3 regions of the Thalassolituus oleivorans MIL-1 genome follow, and region 2 is predicted to be linked to each of the others. Evidence: predicted binding sites of a transcription regulator. Region 2 holds the regulator's gene; each other region holds the start of a gene.

Region 1 (5,458 bases), 1.7 Mb from region 2:
ACGCACAATGGTCGTACCACGTAAATCGGTGAGTTCAGAAACACTGCGGCCTTGAGCCAAGGCATGAGTCAAATCAACAATGGCTCGCTCAGCATTACCATAAAGCAGAATATCGGCGCCCGAATCGATCAATACCGAACGACGTACTTGATCGCTCCAGTAATCGTACTGGGCTATGCGACGCAAAGATGCTTCGATACCACCAATAACAATCGGTACATCTTTATATACTTCGCGGCACTTTTGCGAATACACAATGACAGCGCGATCAGGACGTTTACCTGGAACACCACCCGGTGTGTAGGCATCATCACTGCGCACTTTCAAATCGGCGGTATAGCGGTTGATCATGGAATCCATGTTGCCGCCGGTCACACCGAAGTAGAAATTCGGCTTACCGAGCTTCATAAAGTCTTGCGGATTATTCCAATCTGGCTGGGCAATAATACCGACGCGAAAGCCTTGAGACTCGAGCATACGGCCCATCACCGCCATGCCGAAGCTTGGGTGATCGACATAAGCATCACCCGTCACCAAAATCACATCACAGCTATCCCAGCCGAGCACATCCATTTCCTCCCGTGACATCGGTAAAAACGGTGCCGTACCGAAGCATTCTGCCCAGTAGGGATAGTTAGAAAAGAGGTGTTGTTCTTGCTGAGACATGGAAATCGCTAAGGTTGACTACTTTGGTCGGACATTGTCCCAAAATAGCGGCCCAGACTAAAGCAGAATCGTGTAAAACTCGTGCTTAGCCTCGATATTCGCTCGCAAAGACAGAATATTAACTAAACACAATAGGTCTAGCGGTTCGTCGCGTTTGACCGTTTAAACTTTCTATTGACCACGGTCAGGCCAATAGAACGATAAACATCTCAGCAAAAACTGACTGTTATTGATACTATTAGCCCAACCAAAAGCGGAATTGATTCTGATCCATGTCCCTCGACGCCCCCCAAATTAGCAGCGCTAGCTCCAGCCTTAAAATCATGCTTGTGGATGATCAACCGGCTCGTGCGGCGATTCTTGAACAGGCGCTAACCGACGCAGGTTGCACGGTTGTTGCGCGCCTCAGTAGTGCCCAAGGCTTGATGAAGCGTGTAGAAGAGCATCAACCAGACGCCATTATTATTGATATCGAAAGCCCCGACCGTGACATGTTGGAACACATGAGTGTACTAAACCAACATAATCCTAAGCCCGTCATCATGTTCTCTGACGAAGACGATTCCAGCACCATTGAAAAAGCCATTCGCGCAGGCGTAAGTGCTTATATTGTCGATGGCTTGAACCCCAAACGGGTGAAATCCATTATGGATGTGGCGGTTGCGCGCTTTCGTGAGTTCCAAGCCCTACGTGGCGAGTTAGAAAAAACGAAGAATCAACTCGCCGACCGTAAGCTGTTGGACGAAGCCAAATCGTTATTGATGAAACACAAGAACCTCAACGAGGAAGAGGCTTACCACGCCATGCGCAAAATGGCGATGGATCGCGGGCAGCGCATGGTGGATGTTGCGAAGAACATCATCTCTGTAATGAACTTGTTTAATGATTGAGCAACAAGCAATGACCAAAAACAACGTAGCAACATCAGGACTTGAGCAACCGAATTTAAAAATCGGCTATATGCCCTTGTCCGATAGCCTTCCCCTGCTCGTCGCTGACGAAATGGGATTCTTTGCTCGCGAAGGATTGAGCGTTGAATTGCAGCAAGAAGTATCATGGGCCAATATTCGCGATAAAGTACTCGTCGGCCACTTAGATGCGGCACAAATGCTTGCACCTATGTTATTAGCCACCCACTTAGGCATTGGCGGTTTGCGCAAGCCGATGCAAACAGCGTTCGCCATGGGTTTGAATGGCAATGCGTTTACCATCTCTAATAACCTCGCCGCCGAATTAGCAGCGACAGACATACGTGATATCAGTGGCAACGCAAAGCAGGCACTCGACGCGCTAAAAACCGTTATATCCCAGCGCAAAACCGAGAATAAACCAACACTGATTTTCGCGATTGTTTTCCCCTTCTCTATTCATAATTTTCTATTACGAGATTGGTTGGCCAGTGCAGGAATCAATCCCGATAGTGATGTGCAATTAGTTGTACTGCCCCCTTCACAAATGGTGGATCACTTAGCGTTACAACATATTGACGGCTTTTTTGCTGGCGCGCCGTGGAACACAGTAGCTATTCAACGGGGTGTTGGTGAGTGTTTAGTCTCTGGGCCTGATTTATGGAGCAACGCGCCAGACAAGGTACTAGGCACCACTCAACAGTGGGCGAATGATAATCCCAATACGCTTAACTCTATGATTCGAGCACTGTACCAAGCCTGTGCATGGGCCGATGCGAATCGCGACGACGCGGCAAAACTACTCGCCAAGCACATTCATTTACCGGTGGATGCTGTACAACCTGCTCTATCGGGTAAGTTTGTCTACCGTAAGCGTCAACCAGCAACTCAAGTCGATGATATGCTCGTGTTTAATCGCTACCACGCCAATTATCCATGGCCAGAACACGGACAATGGTTTTTAAGCCAAATGCAGCGCTGGAGCTGGGCGGCCGATAATTTGGATAATGACGCCATCGTTAACGAATGCTACGCAACCGCTACCTACCGGGCTGCATTGGCCGATCAGGCTTTGCCACCAACTTCGCATCAATTACGTTTTGATATTCAACAAGCGTGGGAACTGGACGATACGGCAATGGGCGCAACCGGCTTTAAATATCGCTAACAAAGATGAATCACGAAAAAGTGTCGCTCCTACAAGTTTGAATCGGCTCATTTAGTTAAGCTCCGCTCTTACGACTCTTTATAAGTAAGAGCGGATCTTATCGCGATTTTTTATTTACCCCTCAAACCAAAACACTACCTCCCTAACCCAAATATAATGCACCACAAATAAACCCCACCCTTCGCGCTCGCCCTTATTTAGCGCAAATAATGACAACCAATGTCACTCGCGTGCGTGCACCATCCTAGCTCATATCAGATTACTATCTGTCATTATTGATTTTATATGGTGCAAACATTAATTAAAAAGCCGATTTCATTCCATTTATTAAGGGATTAAAAAGTTGGCACAAGCTTTGTATTAGGTATTTCAGGATCTCAACGGCGAAATCCAACTTTTAGACACAAATACAAGCAAAGGCGCTTATTACGTAATTATTACGTCATAAGCGCCTTTTTTTTGGTTTCAAAAAAGGGGAAGCACAATGCGGGGAACAAAAACACTACGTCGCACGTTCATTAAGAGCGCGCTCGTATTAGCAACAGGCATGGCGACGCTGATATCACCTTATGCGTTGGCGAAAGACTACCCAGAAAAAGAAGAACTAAAATTCGGCTTTATTAAATTAACCGATATGGCTCCTCTAGCGATTGCTTATGAAAAAGGCTTCTTCGAAGACGAAGGCTTGTATGTAACATTAGAAGCACAAGCAAACTGGAAAGTACTATTAGACCGAGTAATTGATGGTCAGCTTGACGGTGCTCACATGCTCGCGGGCCAGCCTTTGGGCGCCACTATTGGCTTCGGCACTAAAGCCGACATCATTACCGCTTTCAGCATGGATTTAAACGGTAACGCAATTACTGTTTCTAACGACATCTGGGAGCAAATGAAACCCCATGTTCCTATGCAAGCCGATGGCAAGCCAGTTCACCCAATTAAAGCTGATTCTCTTAAGCCAGTTGTTGATAAATACAAAGCGGAAGGTAAGCCTTTCAACATGGGTATGGTTTTCCCAGTATCAACGCACAACTACGAGCTACGTTATTGGTTAGCGGCTGGTGGTATTAACCCGGGCTATTATGCTCCTGAAAAAGGCGACACTTCTGGCAAAATTAAAGCCGATGCTTTGCTATCCGTAACGCCATCACCACAAATGCCTTCCACCATGGAAGCCGGTACGATTTATGGCTACTGTGTAGGCGAGCCGTGGAACCAACAAGCTGTATTTAAAGGTATTGGCGTACCCGTTATTACCGATTACGAAATCTGGAAAAATAACCCAGAAAAAGTATTCGGTGTTAGCAAACAATGGGCAGAAAAATACCCAATCACTCATAAAGCCGTTGTGAAAGCATTGATTCGTGCAGCAGCTTGGCTAGACGAGAACAACAACGCCAACCGTCCTGAAGCAGTAAAAATTCTGTCTAAACCGAACTATGTCGGCGCGGATTATGAAGTTATTGCGAACTCCATGACAGGTACCTTCGAATACGAAAAAGGCGACAAGCGTGACGTGCCTGATTTCAACGTATTCTTCCGTTATAACGCCACCTACCCTTACTACTCAGATGCCATTTGGTACTTAACTCAAATGCGTCGTTGGGGCCAAATCTCTGAACAAAAACCAGATAGCTGGTACATGGATATTGCGAAGCAAGTTTATCGTCCAGATATCTATGCAACAGCAGCAAAAGAACTGATTAAAGAAGGCAAATTAAAAGTCGCCGACTTCCCAGACTTTGCCACTGAATCTGGATTTAAACCTGCGCAAGTCGATTTCATCGACGGACTTACTTACGACGGTAAAACACCAAACGCTTATATCGACCAATTTAAGATTGGCTTGAAAGGCAACGAAAAACCGTAAGTTGTTAATTATAACGCTTTAGACATGAAGACCGGGCGAGCCATACGGCTCGCCCACCCAAGGAGTAGAATTATGAACATTGCGCTATCGAACATTGCCTGGTTAGAGCCGTTCGTGAAAGTCGCCAAAGGTGAGAACGTTGCTCAAAACGTGCAACTCATTACCAAAACAATCGGTATTCCACTGGTCGGTATTTTAGTATTTTTAATGCTATGGTCAGCCGCCGCTAACAGTATCGACACGTCACTCGGTAAGTTTCCTGGCCCAGCGCAAGTGTTAGAGCAATCGAAGAACTTATTGGCAGAACATTTTGCTGAACGTGAACGTGCGGAAGCATTTTATGAGCGCCAAGAAGAGCGCAACGCACAACGTGTAAAAGACGACCCAACTTATGTACCAAAAATCCGCGATTACACCGGTAAAAACACCTATATAGATCAAATTGGTACTAGCCTAGTCACCGTATTAAGCGGATTTTTACTAGCGTCTATTTTAGCCATACCACTGGGCATTGTTATCGGCTTAAGTGCAAACCTGCACGCCGCCTTCAACCCCGTTATTCAAATTTTCAAACCCGTATCACCGCTTGCTTGGTTACCACTGGTGACTATGGTTGTTAGCGCGTTATACGTTACTGACGATCCTGTTGTACCAAAATCATTTATTACCTCCGTTGTCACCGTGATGCTGTGCTGCCTGTGGCCAACCGTTATTAATACTGCATTTGGTGTAGCAACCATTCCTAAAGATTTAGTGAACGTGAGCCAAGTACTTCGTCTGAACTGGATAACTCATGTACGTAAAATTGCGATTCCGGCATCGATTCCTATGGTATTTACCGGCCTG
Region 2 (5,458 bases):
CCACGTCATCGATGGTGATTCGACCGATGAGCACGCCTGCGGCGTCTACAACCGGTGCAGAAACTAAGTCGTGACGTTCGAACAGCTTGGCCACGTCAGTGTCGTGCATGGTCGCCGGAATGATTTTAGCGTCCGTGGTCATGACTTCACGCACAGTTTGTTGTGGGTCACTGACCAGTAGTTTACTGACGGGTAACAAACCGATGAATTCGTTTTGTCGGTTTACCACCAAAAGATTATCGGTCATGGCCGGCAATGATTTATGCCGACGTAAATAGCGCAACACAACGTCCAAAGTAATCTCTGGGCGAATCGTCACGGTATCCGTGTTCATCAAGCCACCGGCGCTGTCTTCTGGATAGCCTAAGATGGCCTCCACTCGCGCTCGATCGACTTGGTCCATCGAATCTAGAACTTCTTGAGTCACACGCTCAGGAAGTTGTTGCAACATGTCGGCCACGTCATCGGTGTCGAGGTCGGCGGTCATGTCGACAACTTCAGCCGCGCTCATATCCGATAAGAAATGGCTTTGTAGTTCTTCGCTGAGGTATTGAAGAACTTCACCCTCGAGCTCTTTATCAACTAACTCCCATAAAATTTTACGGGCCTTAGGCGGAGAGGATTCGATTAAATGGGCGACGTCTACGGGTGCTAAACCCGAATTTAGGATGCGCTGAACCTTGGCCAAAGCACCACTCTCTAGGGCGGCGTTAAGGCTATGCAGTTTGGCTTTTGCCTTTTCCGTATGTTGTCCCATGGGATGGCTCTGGTTGCGCAGGAGTTGACCAGAATTCTAGCCTGAATAGCGCCTATATACCATGAAAGTACTCGCAGTATTAGCGCTAATTTGCTGTTTTATAGCGGATTATTCACCTTCGTCGAAGAAACGATTGATAAGGTCTTGGAGCGCGGTAATGGCTTCTGCTTCGTCACTACCTTCGGCTTGAAGTTGGATCTCGGTACCTTTGCTCGCGGCCAACATCATGACGGCCATAATGCTTTTGCCATCAACCAACCGGCCGGGATAACCGACTTTTACTTGGCTAGAAAAAGCAGACGCTGTAGAGACTAATTTGGCCGCTGCACGGGCATGTAGACCCAGTTTATTGATAATTGTTATTTGGGTACTGATCATGAATTAATGGCCTGTCGATTCGGAAAGCCGCGCGAGTTCACGGTGACGAACTTGCACGTTGGGATAATATTGCTGGAATTCTGCTGTCAGTTGCTCTGCCATATACACAGATCTATGTTGACCACCTGTGCAGCCAATGGCGATGGTCATGTAGCTGCGGTTGGCATCAACAAAACGCGGCATCCAGCGTTGCATAAATTCACTAATACTTTGTTGCATATCTTTGACGTCATCGTACTGACTCAAAAACGCTTGTACCGGCTGCTCTAACCCCGTGTGGTGCCGCAAACTTTCATCCCAGTAGGGGTTAGGTAGATGGCGGACATCGAATACATAGTCGGCATCGATGGGAATACCGTGCTTAAAGCCAAAGGATTCAAACAGGATCGACATATCGCCGTCGCGTTTATCGGCTACACGTAATCGAATTAAGCTGCGCAGCTCATGTACCGACATATGCGTGGTATCGAGCGTTAAATCGGCCATGTTAGCCAGCGGATCGAGCAGTTCTTTTTCTTGCTCAATGGCTTCTGCTAGTGAGATCTTCTTACTGGTAAGAGGGTGTTTTCGGCGCGTGGCGCTAAATCGTTGCAATAAGACTTTTTCACTGGCATCGAGATAAACCACATCGAGCTTGTAATGGTCGTGCGGGAGGTCGCGTAACACTAATTCGATGCGGTCAACCGCATGAGCAAGATTGCGAGCATCAACGCTTACGGCAATTTGGGTGAGCTTTTCATTGCCGTTGGCTTGTTCGGCAAGGGCGGGAAGTAGACCAATGGGTAGGTTGTCGATGCAATAAAATCCGAGATCTTCCAGTACATGCAGTGCACTGGACTTACCTGAGCCGGATCGGCCGCTAATCACTACCAAACGCATGGGCCTACATTCCTTGTGGTATTAAGTTCCGGCGGCTGCGCGCTGGAATAGTTGACGATTGTCCGGAGCGCAACGTAATGCACTGCGATACGACTCTTCATTGAAATTACGGGCCAACATTGCCAATACCTGCAAATGTTCTTCCGTTGCTTCTTCTGGTACTAAGAGTGCGAACACCAAATCTACTGGTTTGCCGTCAATGGCGTCGAAGTCGATTGGCTCGGCAAGGCGTAATAGCACGCCAAAGGCCTGTTCACACTGAGGCAACCGACAATGGGGAATGGCAATGCCTTCCCCTATGCCGGTACTACCCAGACGTTCGCGTCCGAGTAGTCGCTCATAGATTTCATCCGCTGAGCTATCGCTGATGGATTCAGCGACCAATCCTGCTAGGAATTCCAGCAACTTTTTTTTGCTGGATACCTCTGCGTCCACCAAGGTGTGTGTTGGTGAGAGGATATCGTCAATGCGAAGTGTCATGGAGTTAGCCTTGTCCGTGTAGCCGCGCGACTGTTTTTTCTTTGTGTTTTAACACTTGTCGATCGAGCTTGTCAGTCATTAAGTCAATGGCAGCATACATATCATCATGCTCTGACTTGGCATGGATATCTGTACCTGTAACGTGAATGGTTGCTTCCGCTACTTGGCGGCCCTTTTCAACGGTCAGAGTAACCTGTCCGGTAGTGATGTTGTCAAAGTGACGTGTCAGCTTTGACATCTTTTCCTCAACGTATCCCTGCATTGCTTCGGTTACATCTACGTGGTGACCACTGATATTGATTTGCATGCCCAGTCTCCTTTTTGTCTACTGGCTCGTTGTTGATCGTCAGATAAGCTGTTTGCGCTCGTTAGAGGGCGGAATCATCATGGCCTCGCGGTACTTAGCAACGGTACGGCGCGCGACCTGGATGCCTTTGTCGCCTAGTAATGCCGCGATTTTATTGTCGCTTAATGGCTTACGGGCATTTTCTTCAGAAATTAGTTTTTTGATCATGGCACGAATTGCGGTAGATGAACATTCACCACCGCTATCGGTACTGACGTGGCTTGAGAAGAAATATTTCAGCTCAAAAATACCACGAGGGGTGTGCATAAATTTCTGCGTGGTAACACGAGAAATTGTCGATTCATGCATGCCCACGGCTTCGGCAATGTCGTGCAGAACCAGTGGTTTCATTTTTTCTTCGCCTTCTTCGAAGAACTCGATCTGATATTCGACGATCTTAGTTGCCACCTTGAGTAGGGTTTCATTGCGGCTTTGTAAGCTTTTAATGAACCAGCGAGCTTCTTGCAGGTGGTCTTTGAGGAAAGCGTTGTCGGTGCTGTTATCGGAACGGCGAACTAAGGACGCATAATCGGCATTGACGCGCAGACGCGGTGCGATTTCGGGGTTGAGTTCGACTCGCCATTCGTCACGAATATTACGCACTAAAACATCGGGAATGACATATTCAGATTGATCAGGAGAGATGCCTGAGCCCGGTTTTGGATTGAGTTCTTTAATTAAGCGCAGCACATCTTTGAGCGCTTCTTCTTTTAATTTTGCTTTACGCATCAGCGTTGGATAATCACGACTGCCGAGTAACTCGATGTGTTCACGAATCACGAGTTTGGCTTCTGCTAACCAAGGCGTTGCTTCTGGTAGCTGCTGCAATTGTAGTAACAGGCATTCACGCAAGTCGACACAGAACACACCGGCAGGATCAAATTGCTGCAGACGATGCAGCACTGCCATGATTTCGTCTTCTTCAACTTCTAATGCTGGATCAAGGCTGGTGAGAATATCGTCGACAGTGGTGTGTAAGTAGCCATCGTCGTCGGTGCCATCAATCAGCATTAAGGCGATTTCGCGATCGGTATCACTCATCGGAGTGAGATTAAGCTGCCACAAAAGATGGTCTTGTAGGCTATCGGTGGTGGCATGACGAGAGTCGTAATCGAAATCGTCGTTTATTGCGCCACTACTACCACTGCTGGAGGAAACGCTGGCAGTGGTTTGGTAGGTATCTTCCCATTCGCTGTCGTTGGGTAGATCTTCTGGAATTTTATCGTCAGACCATTGTTCATCGAGCGTGTGATTGTCTTCAGAACGCTCTCGGGCTTCGTGATCTATTTCGTTTTGTTCTTGTTCAGTTTTTTCACCACGGTGTGCTTCTACCTCAGGATTCGGATCGTCGTACTCATCCGTTTCTAACATCGGATTGGAGTCGAGCGCCTCCTGAATCTCCTGCTGTAAGTCCAAGGTGGACAGCTGGAGTAGGCGGATGGCTTGTTGCAACTGAGGGGTCATGGTCAGTTGCTGACCCATCTTTAACTGGAGAGACGCTTTCATGGAAACTTAACGATTACCTATCTACGGCAGAAAAATAGTGTTTATGCATTATAGGCTAAGCCTGTGCTTATGGAATCTATCTTGCAAGCACGAAACCCGATTGATTCGATCATAGCCTGATGAGGGGGCTAGAATCAAAGGCGGAAATCGTTACCCAAGTAAACTTTTCGCACTTGTTCGTTCGCTAAAACTTCTTCTGCGGTGCCTTCCGCAATGATATGGCCCCCACCGACAATATAGGCTTTTTCACAGATGGCGAGGGTCTCACGCACATTGTGGTCGGTGATCAGTACGCCGATGCCGCGGTTTTTCAGCTGCCGAATAATATCCATGATGTCGGATACGGAAATGGGGTCAACCCCTGCGAATGGCTCATCCAGTAGGATGAAAGATGGCTCTGCAGCTAATGCGCGAGCTATCTCTACGCGTCGACGTTCGCCTCCTGATAACGACATGCCTAAGCTTGCGCGGATGTGCTGAATGTGGAACTCATCGAGCAATCCTTCAAGGCGCTCTAATCGTTGTTTGCGATTTAGATCCTTACGCGTTTCTAAAATTGCGAGGATATTGTCGGCCACGCTGAGCTTACGAAAAATCGAGGCTTCTTGGGGTAAGTAACCGATTCCTCGTTGCGCGCGCCCATGCATAGGCAGGTGGCTCAGGTCTTCGTCGTCGATCTTGATACGTCCTTTGTCGGCTTGCACAAGATTAACGATCATATAAAAACAGGTCGTTTTGCCTGCCCCGTTAGGGCCAAGCAAACCAACAATTTGACCGCTGTGTACCGACATGGATACATCTTTTACCACTTCACGGCCGTTGTAACTTTTCGCTAGGTGTTCAGCTTTCAGCGTTTTCATCAGTGGCCTGTTGCGGTTGGATAATAACTTTAATACGACGATCGCCAGAAGAGCCGCTGTCTGGCGTAGCTTGGCTGTCGTTGCGTGTGCCGCCGTCGGCTTTGACGGTTTCTTTGTCCATGTCGTAGACGATATGCTCGCCACTAAATAGGTTGCCATCTTGTTCTAATTGCGAGTCGCCGGTCAGTGTAACTTGGCGGCGCGCGGCAAAATAGTCAATCCGATCACCATGAGCGCGAGTCATAGGTTTAC
Region 3 (5,458 bases), 1.7 Mb from region 2:
TTATGCGCTAACTGATAGCACTTAATGCCTTGTTCATCGTGCTCTAGATAATGCTTAACCGGCGCAAATAAGCCGCCATGCTCAGGATCACTCACCAATGCCGGCAGCAGACGCATCAACTTCCAAGCCATTGCCTGCTTATCAAAATGCGAACGTTCGGGAAGCTCAGGCTTTAACTGGTTAAATACTGTCCAGACGTAAGACGACGGCAGCGGGAAATCGACCTGCGCCGCAATGCCCAAACCATCGGCCAACTGCAACTTCAACCAATGCGCCATACCCTGACTCTGCACCAGAATCGCCTCCCGCGCCAAAGGACTAGGCGGCTGCTCGCGCATCAGCGCAAGCATAATGCCCTTTAGAACATCGAGATCATTGGAATGATAAAGCCGAAACATACAATCCTTGAGGTATTGGACATGAGCCATAAGTGCATAAACAAGGCTTTAGATTACCAGAATTTGACCGGGATGAAGACCAATCAATACACTTGGCAAACAACTCCAAGTGATCACTCAAAATCAACTGGGGCCAATCTGAAAGTTGATCTTAATTGCCGCGCCTGCAGCGAATACCTACTATGAACATATCGGGTTTAGTTATAATCCGCGCTGTTGGGTATTAGAACGCGACGCTTGTATTAAAAACTAAAAAATTAAAATGGTACTTAATCAATGGATTCACTAATAGATTCCCAAGAAATCCTTAAACTCTTCAAGAACACGATTGGATATGTTTTTTGCATCATTCTTATCTTTGAAGGCACTAAACGTATATTCCTAAAACCAAGACGTAGATATTCATTTCTTCTTTTATCTCTTGGGATTTCATACGTAATGATCTCCAGCACAGCTTATTTTCACTATGCGAATAAGTTTGAAAAGGTATCGAGACCATCAGATAAATTTAGTCTGAATCCTAACATCCCCGAGGACTGGAGAGCCGAATCACCCCCAGACGAGCGAGAAAATTACTCGAAAATAATGGCGAGATTTTACTATAATGAAACAGGCTCTTTGATCAATTACGTCGATCAAACCGGAACTTGGAGGCCGTATTGCCCCACCGATGATGATGTAAAAATGAGAGATGTAAATATAGAGTATAAATTTAAGTTAAAAAACCTAGAAAATAGTTACCGTAAAGCTGCTTGGAACTTGATAATAACGGCCATTTTCTCTGCTTTATTTGGATTTTTAGCCTCCAGAAAGATGATCTAACGCTAATCATCAAAAAGTGGGAGATCTGTTTCACTCCCGCTCATATGCTCGCCTTCTCTGCCAGCAACTTTGCCCTAATGCCCATCAGCAATTTACCAAATTCATTGTCACCGCGCATATCGCGGCCACCGCCCCAGAAGTAGTCGTACTGGCTGACTTCTTTAATGGCTAGATCGCCAGAATTCAGCAGCACTTGTGCCACATCCGGATGGGTACGGCATTTGATGTAGGTGCCGCGGGTCATGTAGGTGACGCTATTCTTTTTCCAGTTTTTGCGTTTTTGGTGTTTTCTACTTTTGCCTAGTTTGGATGCTTCAGCCGGATGAGACGCCTGGCGGATTTGTTCGCGATACTCGGCATCGTCGAACTTCATGGCTTGGTAGTAGTGCTCTACCGAGGGCCATTCAAAACCATCCAGCTCAAATGCATGTTTAGAATATGAGGCTAACGGATGGGTGGCATCATCGCGTGTTAGGGTCAGTAGATTTTCATCTTGTCGATCAAAAAACATAGCGCGTTTCCAAATAGATCTATAGCAGACGAGTATTATATAGACTTCTTATTGGAAGTATTCAGTCATTAGGCGTTTTCGAAAAGATCGATATATTATCGGTTGAGTATTGATCAATTGAGTGGTTAATTAACGGTTTCTTGCCAAGCGTCATTAGTCAACCATGAACCCAATTCTCATCTCCATCGGCCTGCTCTTGTGCAGCAATGTATTTATGACCTTTGCATGGTATGCCCATTTAAAAGAACTCAACAATAAGCCGTGGATTATCGCTGCCCTGGTAAGCTGGGGAATTGCTTTACTGGAATATCTATTTCAAGTGCCTGCCAATCGCATTGGCTATACTGTTCTAAGTGTTGGGCAGCTAAAGATCATTCAAGAGGTTATTACTCTTACGATCTTTATTCCATTTTCCGTTATGTACTTAAAAGAGCCTTTAAAGCTAGATTATCTTTGGGCTGGTATATGCTTGTGTGGCGCAGTGTACTTTATGTTTCGGGATAAATTATAAGCTGACTACCATCGACTCTTTAGCCCTAAAAGACCTTAGCTTTGAAGAAATCTGCATTAGACCAATCACTATCTATACAGGGCGTTTTTGCTTCTGATGTGGGCCCACCCGCACTCATGCTAAAGCTCGATGACCTAGGGTACCACCCAACATCCATATGGCAGCAGACAACCCGATTGGAGTTTGCTTCATTGGCGTCAGAATTTTCTTCTCTTCTGATGAATATTAGGTGAGGAAAATAAAAAAACATTTATAATCGCACTTTCAAACGCAATAGGTTTGATGCCGTATGTAGCCGTCAGTTTGGCCACTATAGACTTACGGAGTTGAGAGGACAGACTTACTGACGTTTGTAGTCTAGAGTTGCTTGAAGTAACACTGTACTATTTTGCACATCATAGGCATTTTGTACTTTCAACCATTCAGATCGTAAGTGTCAGTACTAGGTTTGCGCTTTGACTACATTGCGATCTACACCTAAAGCACCAAATCCAGCCATTGGTTCAGTTATTGCAAATACAGTACAGCACTTGGCCTATTGAGCTGTATATCGGCCACAACATGCAAAAATCCACACATAAAAGATGATTCTTCAGGGGAAGTATATGAGCGGTAGTCAATCTCGTTTTAACGCAATTGCAGACATTAACAAAGCAGTACCATTTGAAACCAAAATGACTGATTCGCTGAAGAAAATCTGGGCAACCGATGTTTTCAGCATGGCGCAAATGGAAGAGTCGCTATCTAAGTCTGCCTATAAGGCTATGAAGAAAACGGTTCAAACAGGCGCTGCCTTACCTAACGACGTAGCCGATGACGTAGCGGCCGCAATGAAAGATTGGGCAATGGCCAAAGGTGCAAAATTTTTCTCGCATATTTTCTACCCAATGACGAACGCTACTGCTGAAAAACACGATGGTTTTATCATTACCAATCCAGAAGGCGCTGCGATCACCGAATTCTCTGGCAGCTTACTGATTAAAGGCGAGCCTGATGGTTCATCGTTCCCGAACGGCAGCCTACGCATGACCAATGCCGCGCGTGGTTATACAGCTTGGGACCCGACCAGCCCTGCCTACATTATGCATACGCCTAACGGCGCTGTGCTGATGATTCCTAGCGTATTCATGTCTTGGACTGGCGAAGCACTGGATAAAAAAATCCCCCTATTACGTTCTAACGCCGCTATGAACGCCGCAGCACAAAAAGTGCTTACGCTGATGGGTGAAGAAGAGATCGCAACCCTGAACTCAAGCTGTGGTGCCGAACAAGAATACTTTTTGATCGACGAACGATTTGCCAATGCACGCCCCGACATCCTATTGGCAGGACGCACCTTATTTGGTGCTTCACCAGCAAAAGGTCAGCAATTTGATGATCATTACTTCGGTGCAATTCCTGAGCGTGTTCAAGTTTTCATGCAAGACTTCGAAGATAAACTGTATCGCTTAGGTATTCCCGCCAAAACGCACCACAATGAAGTGGCGCCTGGTCAGTTTGAAATTGCGCCTTACTTTGAATCCGCCAACATTGCATCCGATCACCAGCAATTGTTAATGACCCTGATGAAAACTACGGCTAAGAAGCATGGTTTTTTCTGCCTGCTTCATGAAAAGCCATTCGCGGGCGTCAATGGTTCGGGAAAACACGTTAACTGGTCTGTCGGTAATGCCACTCAAGGTAACCTACTCGATCCAGGCAGCACGCCAAACGACAACCTAAATTTCTTGCTATTTTGTGGCGCAGTTATTCGTGGCGTGCACAAGTTTGGTCCGTTATTGCGTGCCGTTATTGCTTCCGCTTCCAACGATCATCGTTTAGGCGCAAACGAAGCGCCGCCGGCGATTTTGTCGGTTTACTTAGGCGACCAATTAGAGAAAGTATTCGACGACATCAAAACGGGCGCTCTGCATGTGCCTAAGAGCGGCGGTCTAATGGATCTTGGCTTGGCGCAAATTCTTAAGTTTGAACGTGATCCGGGCGACCGTAACCGCACATCACCATTTGCCTTTACCGGCAACCGTTTTGAGTTCCGTGCAGTGGGTTCATCGCAATCCGTTTCTGGCCCTCTGGTCGCGATGAACACTATGCTGGCAGATTCACTAGAATGGATCGCTGAAAAGTTAGAAGCTCAATTAGAAAGTGGCAAAGACAAAGCCGCTGCGGCTTTTGCCGTTATTAAAGAACTGATGGAATTACACAGCAACGTGATTTTCGGTGGTGACGGTTATTCCGCTGAATGGCATAGAATGGCGGTAGAAGAACGCGGCCTAAGAAATGCGCCAACCACTGCTGATGCATTACCAGCGCTGAAAGAGAAAGAAGTGGTCGAGCTATTCTCAAACACTGGCGTACTGACACCAACAGAATTGGCAAGCCGTTTTGAGGTTTATGCTGAGCAATACGTTCTGTCGGTTGAAGTAGAAGCTAAGCTGGTCATTGAAATGGCAACCACTATGATTTATCCAGCGGCGGTTAAATACTTATCAAGCATGGCGTCCACCGGCTTTACACTGGAACACTCTCCGGCAACTAAAGTCGCTGCAGCCGCGACCGCGATGATGGCATCTGTTGAAAAACTCAGTGCAGCACTAGAGTCTGAGCACTTTGATACTACAGAAGCACACATGAGTTTCCTGGCCGCTGATGTTCGTGCATTAATGGTCGATATTCGTACTTCGGCCGACTTGCTTGAAACACTCGTTGCCGACGATTTATGGCCACTACCGAAATATCGCGAAATGTTGTTTATTAAATAATATTTAATAACAGATTAAATTAGGTAGATTTAAAGCAATAGCACTGGGATAAAACCCGGTGCTATTTTTTATTAGTTTTAAGCGTTATTAACCAGCACTTTTCTATCAGCCAGCTCCATTTTTAAGCTACTAGCAACCTCTGGCGACGTTAGCTTTCCGGCAAAAACATTGAGCCCCTTCATCAAATTTGCGTCATCCAATAAAGCCTGCTTTGTGCCTTTATTTGCTAAGGCCAATACGAACGGTAGCGTCGCGTTGTTTAATGCTAGCGTAGAGGTTCTGGCGACAGCGCCCGGCATATTTGCCACACAGTAATGAACGACACCTTCTTCTACATACGTTGGGTCACTGTGCGTCGTTGGCCGAGCGCTTTCAACGCATCCGCCCTGATCGATGGCCACATCTACAATCACAGAGCCACGTTTCATGGTTTCTAAATGACTGCGGCGCACGAGTT

Evidence for each region. Region 2 encodes sigma-54, which starts transcription at its own class of promoters, with help from an activator protein. Its sites were predicted from a motif close to TGGCACNNNNNTTGCTNT; they were not measured.
Region 1: the regulator sigma-54 is predicted to act here: its motif matches at 3,087-3,104, upstream of TOL_RS07020 (CmpA/NrtA family ABC transporter substrate-binding protein).
Region 3: the regulator sigma-54 is predicted to act here: its motif matches at 2,631-2,648, upstream of TOL_RS07075 (glutamine synthetase III family protein).

Annotation. Positions count from the first base shown of each region.
Region 1 covers NC_020888.1:1,558,279-1,563,736, reverse strand. Annotated here, with positions in the region: gene TOL_RS07035 (YgiQ family radical SAM protein) at 1-666, opposite strand, end outside; gene TOL_RS07030 (ANTAR domain-containing response regulator) at 939-1,556, shown strand; gene TOL_RS07025 (CmpA/NrtA family ABC transporter substrate-binding protein) at 1,549-2,742, shown strand; gene TOL_RS07020 (CmpA/NrtA family ABC transporter substrate-binding protein) at 3,227-4,612, shown strand; gene TOL_RS07015 (ABC transporter permease) at 4,685-5,458, shown strand, end outside.
Region 2 covers NC_020888.1:3,254,088-3,259,545, reverse strand. Annotated here, with positions in the region: gene mgtE (magnesium transporter) at 1-757, opposite strand, end outside; gene TOL_RS14975 (HPr family phosphocarrier protein) at 866-1,135, opposite strand; gene rapZ (RNase adapter RapZ) at 1,139-2,014, opposite strand; gene ptsN (PTS IIA-like nitrogen regulatory protein PtsN) at 2,036-2,494, opposite strand; gene hpf (ribosome hibernation-promoting factor, HPF/YfiA family) at 2,499-2,801, opposite strand; gene TOL_RS14955 (RNA polymerase factor sigma-54) at 2,841-4,346, opposite strand; gene lptB (LPS export ABC transporter ATP-binding protein) at 4,481-5,206, opposite strand; gene lptA (lipopolysaccharide transport periplasmic protein LptA) at 5,187-5,458, opposite strand, start outside.
Region 3 covers NC_020888.1:1,572,125-1,577,582, reverse strand. Annotated here, with positions in the region: gene recC (exodeoxyribonuclease V subunit gamma) at 1-398, opposite strand, end outside; gene TOL_RS07085 (NADAR family protein) at 1,261-1,731, opposite strand; gene TOL_RS07080 (DMT family protein) at 1,895-2,242, shown strand; gene TOL_RS07075 (glutamine synthetase III family protein) at 2,848-5,001, shown strand; gene ald (alanine dehydrogenase) at 5,079-5,458, opposite strand, start outside.